DNA from 2 places in the Photorhabdus machadonis genome. Region 1 is predicted to be linked to the other one. Evidence: predicted binding sites of a transcription regulator. Region 1 holds the regulator's gene; the other holds the start of a gene.
What was found. Region 1 encodes CRP, which controls carbon source genes, mostly activating them, when cyclic AMP is high. Its sites were predicted from a motif close to ATGTGANNNNNNTCACAT; they were not measured.
Positions count from the first base shown of each region.

Region 2: ACUN2T_RS17060 (CidA/LrgA family protein) is a predicted target of CRP. The motif match lies at 1,227-1,244, and genes of this name have one in related genera.

Region 1 covers NZ_CP199761.1:427,823-430,301, forward strand. The annotation lists gene argD (bifunctional acetylornithine/succinyldiaminopimelate transaminase) at 1-874, shown strand, start outside; gene crp (cAMP-activated global transcriptional regulator CRP) at 923-1,555, opposite strand; gene ACUN2T_RS02125 (OsmC family protein) at 1,877-2,284, shown strand; gene ACUN2T_RS02130 (phosphoribulokinase) at 2,407-2,479, opposite strand, start outside.
Region 2 covers NZ_CP199761.1:3,600,068-3,602,546, forward strand. The annotation lists gene metG (methionine--tRNA ligase) at 1-1,164, shown strand, start outside; gene ACUN2T_RS17060 (CidA/LrgA family protein) at 1,296-1,724, shown strand; gene ACUN2T_RS17065 (CidB/LrgB family autolysis modulator) at 1,727-2,422, shown strand.

The sequences.
Region 1 (2,479 bases):
CGCATTTAAGCTGGCGCGTCACTATGCTATTACCCGTTACCATCCATATAAAACCAAAATCATCGCATTCCATCAGGGTTTTCATGGTCGTACTCTGTTTACTGTCTCTGTTGGTGGTCAACCAAAATACGCTGATGGTTTTGGGCCAAAACCCGCAGATATTATTCATGTGCCTTTTAATGACTTAAATGCAGTAAAGGCGGTCATGGATGATCATACTTGCGCTGTTGTATTAGAACCTGTTCAGGGTGAAGGGGGAGTCACGCCGGCGACACCCGCATTTATTCATGGGTTGCGTGAACTTTGCGATAAGCATCAGGTACTGCTGGTATTTGATGAAGTACAAAGTGGGATGGGACGTACCGGTAAGTTATTTTCTTATATGTATTATGATGTTGTGCCGGACATTATCACCACAGCGAAAGCATTGGGAAGTGGTTTCCCTGTTAGCGCTATGCTGACTACGGCGAATATCGCTTCGGCGATGGCACCGGGGACTCACGGCACAACTTATGGTGGTAATCCGCTGGCTTGCGCGGTTGCAAATGCCGCTTTTGACATTATCAATACGCCAGAGGTCTTGAATGGTGTTGAAAAACGGCATCATTTGATTGTGAATTTTCTGAACGATATCAATCAAAAATATTCGATATTTGGTGAAATCCGTGGCAAGGGATTGCTGATTGGTGCGGAACTAAAAGCGCAGTATCAGGGAAAATCTAAAGAGATCCTGCAACTGGCGGCTGAAAATGGTCTGATGTTATTGAGTGCTGGTAGTGATGTACTGCGTTTCACGCCTTCGCTGATTATCAGTGAAGAGGAGATAGCCCAAGGGATGGAACGGCTGGAGAAGGCAATTAGCCAGTTGGTGTAACAAGGATAAGAGAAATCAGCGCAGTATCATGCGCTGATTAATCCGGAATTAACGTGTACCGTAAACAACAATTGTTTTGCCGTGTGCGGAGATCAGGTTTTGATCTTCCAGCATTTTCAGAATACGGCCAACCGTTTCACGGGAACAGCCAACAATCTGGCCAATTTCCTGACGAGTGATTTTGATTTGCATCCCGTCAGGGTGAGTCATTGCATCGGGTTGTTTCGCCAGATTCAGTAAAGTCTGAGCAATCCGGCCGGTCACATCCAGGAAAGCCAGGTTACCGACTTTCTCAGAAGTTGTTTGCAAACGGCTTGCCATTTGGGCAGATAAACGCATTAAAATATCCGGGTTTACCTGAATCAGTTGACGGAATTTTTTATAGGAAATTTCCGCTACTTCACAGGCGCTTTTGGCCCGTACCCAGGCTGTACGCTCTTGTCCTTCTTCAAATAATCCAAGTTCGCCAATGAAATCTCCCTGGTTTAAATAGGAGAGGATCATCTCTTTGCCTTCTTCATCTTTAATCAAAACTGCAACAGAACCTTTTACGATGTAGTAAAGCGTCTCTGCTTTTTCGCCTTGATGAATAAGCGTGCTTTTGGATGGATATTTATGAATATGGCAGTGTGACAAAAACCATTCAAGAGTGGGGTCTGTTTGTGGCTTGCCGAGAACCATTCGCTTCATCCTCTGTTGTTATCGCTGCCTAAATAACACGAGAACCTAAAAGTTTCTCGTCAGGCTGGCATATAAAGACACTAGCTTAACATATTAGTTTGCTGAAAAACCGACAGGTGAGGGTTTTATATAGGTTATCTGAAATTTGAAACTTGAGTATTGATCTTAACCCACATATACCTGGACCTGCTTCTGTTTTTAACACAGGAAAAGGTTTCTGTCTTGTCTTGTATTGTTTCAGCACAATAAACTGCTCATTAGATTGCCAGTTTAATACTGAAAGAGTAGGCTTTGATGCAAAAAATGACTTAAGAGGTACTTATGCAAGCGCGGGTAAAATGGGTTGAAGGGTTGTCTCTTTTGGGGGAGTCGTCTTCGGGCCATCAGATCATGATGGATGGAAATGCTGGTGATAAGGCACCAAGCCCAATGGAAATGGTATTAATGGCAGTGGGTGGTTGCAGCACGATTGATGTTATTTCTATTTTACAGAAAGGCAGATATGACCTAAAAGATTGTGAAGTGAAATTAACCTCCCGCCGTCGTGAAGAGGCACCACGCTTGTTTACTTCTATTAATCTGCATTTTATTGTTACCGGCAAGGATTTAACAGAGAAAGCGGTTGAACGTGCCGTCACGCTTTCTGCTGAGAAATATTGTTCTGTTTCGTTGATGTTGGGGAAATCAGTTGAGCTTACCCACAGCTTTGAAATTAAAGAGACAGATTAAGATATTATTTCCTGATTGAAAAATAACGACAGGTAACTAATATCAGTTACCTGTTTTTTTAACTGAATAATATAAGAAGTGGATTCAAACACTGGGTTTTCTAGATTTATCCCAGGTTTTGATCAACAAATTTTTTCCCCTTCCAGTAATCGCTGTACCAATGGTGTCATAATTAATTCCATGGCCAGTCCCATT
Region 2 (2,479 bases), 2.2 Mb from region 1:
CTTTATCACTTTATTGGTAAAGACATTGTCTATTTTCACAGCCTGTTCTGGCCTGCCATGCTGGAAGGCAGCGGTTACCGCAAACCAACAAATCTGTTTGTTCACGGCTACGTCACCGTTAACGGCACGAAAATGTCCAAATCCCGCGGTACGTTTATCAAAGCCAGCACTTATCTGGATCATCTGGATGCAGACTGCCTGCGTTATTACTATGCGGCCAAACTCTCTTCTCGTATTGATGATATCGACCTGAACCTGGAAGATTTTGTTCAGCGTGTTAACAGCGATATCGTTAATAAGGTTGTTAACCTGGCCTCCCGTAACGCGGGTTTCATTAATAAACGCTTTAGTGGCAAGCTGGCGGATAAACTGGCTGATCCGGCGCTTTACCAGAAGTTTATTGATGGCGCGAAAGTGATTGAAGAAGAGTTCAACAACCGCGAATTCAGTAAAGCAATCCGTGAAATCATAGCATTGGCTGATTTGGCAAACCGTTATGTGGATGAGCAGGCTCCTTGGGTTGTGGCAAAAGAAGAAGGCCGTGATGCAGATCTTCAAGCCATCTGTTCAATGGGCATCAACCTGTTCCGCATTCTGATGACTTTCCTGAAACCCGTCTTGCCAGGTCTGGCAGAACGCGCAGAAGCTTTCCTGAATACAGAACTGGCCTGGAATAGTATTGAACAGCCTCTGCTGGATCATCAGGTTTCCACCTTTAAGGCCCTGTTTAACCGCATTGATATGGATAAAGTCGATGCGATGGTTACGGCGTCTAAAGAAAGCATCAGCGCACCACAAAAAGTCAGCGGCCCACTGGCAGAAGATCCGATCCAGGATACGATCACTTTTGATGATTTCGCCAAAGTTGATATGCGCGTCGCCCTTATCAAACAGGCTGATTTTGTAGAAGGCTCAGATAAACTGCTGAAACTGACTTTGGATCTTGGGGGCGAAACCCGCCAAGTATTTTCCGGTATCCGCTCCAGCTATCCTGATCCAAAAACCCTGGAAGGCCGTTTAACTATAATGGTTGCTAACCTAGCTCCGCGTAAAATGCGCTTCGGTATTTCTGAAGGAATGGTGATGGCTGCTGGGCCTGGCGGAAAAGATATCTTCCTGCTCAGTCCTGACAGTGGCGCACAACCGGGTATGCAGGTGAAATAACAATCAATTTATTGCAAATATATCTTACAAGCGGGGAGCAGCAATGGTCCCCCCTTTTTTGAATGTGATCTATGGCACATTCCCAAGGTTAATTGTATGATGAATTCCTCACTAAAATTAGGAATTTTGTTATGTCGTTTCGTGAAGTACTGATTATAGGTTGGCAGTACCTGCGAGCATTTGTACTGATTTACCTGTGTTTGTTGGCAGGCAATGCCATCTCTGCTCTGTTACCCATCGCAGTTCCCGGCAGTATTCTCGGTATGTTGATATTGTTTGTCTTATTGGCTTTCCAATTGATCCCTGCCCACTGGGCAAGACCAGGTTGCAGTCTGTTACTGAGAAATATGACCCTGCTGTTTCTGCCTATCGGTGTCGGCGTTATGAATTATTACGATCAACTCAGCCAACAGATATTACCGATTGTCCTTTCATGCCTGATCAGCACCGCAATTGTTATGATTATTGTTGCTTACAGTTCCCATTATGTTCACCGCGAACGTCCAATTATTGGCTCTGTATCAAAAGTTAAGACTGAACAAGAAAAACAAGAGAAATAAATATGTTAAGTCATATTTGGTGGTCACTGCCATTAACATTGATTGTATTCTACGCCGCAAGGAAACTTTCACTAAGATTCAAAATGCCTATTCTGAATCCCTTATTAGTTTCTATCGCGGTACTGATCCCAATATTGTTAATAACCAATATCCCCTATGAACACTATTTCGCCGGCAGCCGAATTCTTAATGATCTGCTCCAGCCCGCAGTGGTTGCGCTGGCATACCCGTTATATGAACAATTGCACCAGATCCGCACCCAATGGAAGTCCATTATCAGTGTCTGTTTTATCGGCAGTATTGTCGCTATGGTTACAGGTACGGCGATTGCATTATGGATGGGCGCAACACCTGAAATAGCCGCTTCGATACTGCCTAAATCAGTCACTACGCCAATAGCAATGGCAGTAGCCGATGCTATCGGTGGTATTCCGGCAATCAGTGCCGCTTGCGTCATTTTTGTCGGCATTCTTGGGGCAATATTTGGTCATAACCTGTTCGACCTCTTGCAAGTGAAAACCAAAGCATCCCGCGGTTTAGCAATGGGAACCGCATCACATGCTTTAGGCACCGCCCGTTGTACAGAAGTCAATTTTGTTGAAGGCGCATACAGTTCATTAGCACTAATGACCTGTGGCATCATTACTTCGCTGACCGCCCCTTTTATATTCCCAGTGTTGTTATATCTATTTAGTTAATTACAAGTTAGAAAATTTGATACAAATCTCTCAATTACCGACTTTAATTACATAATT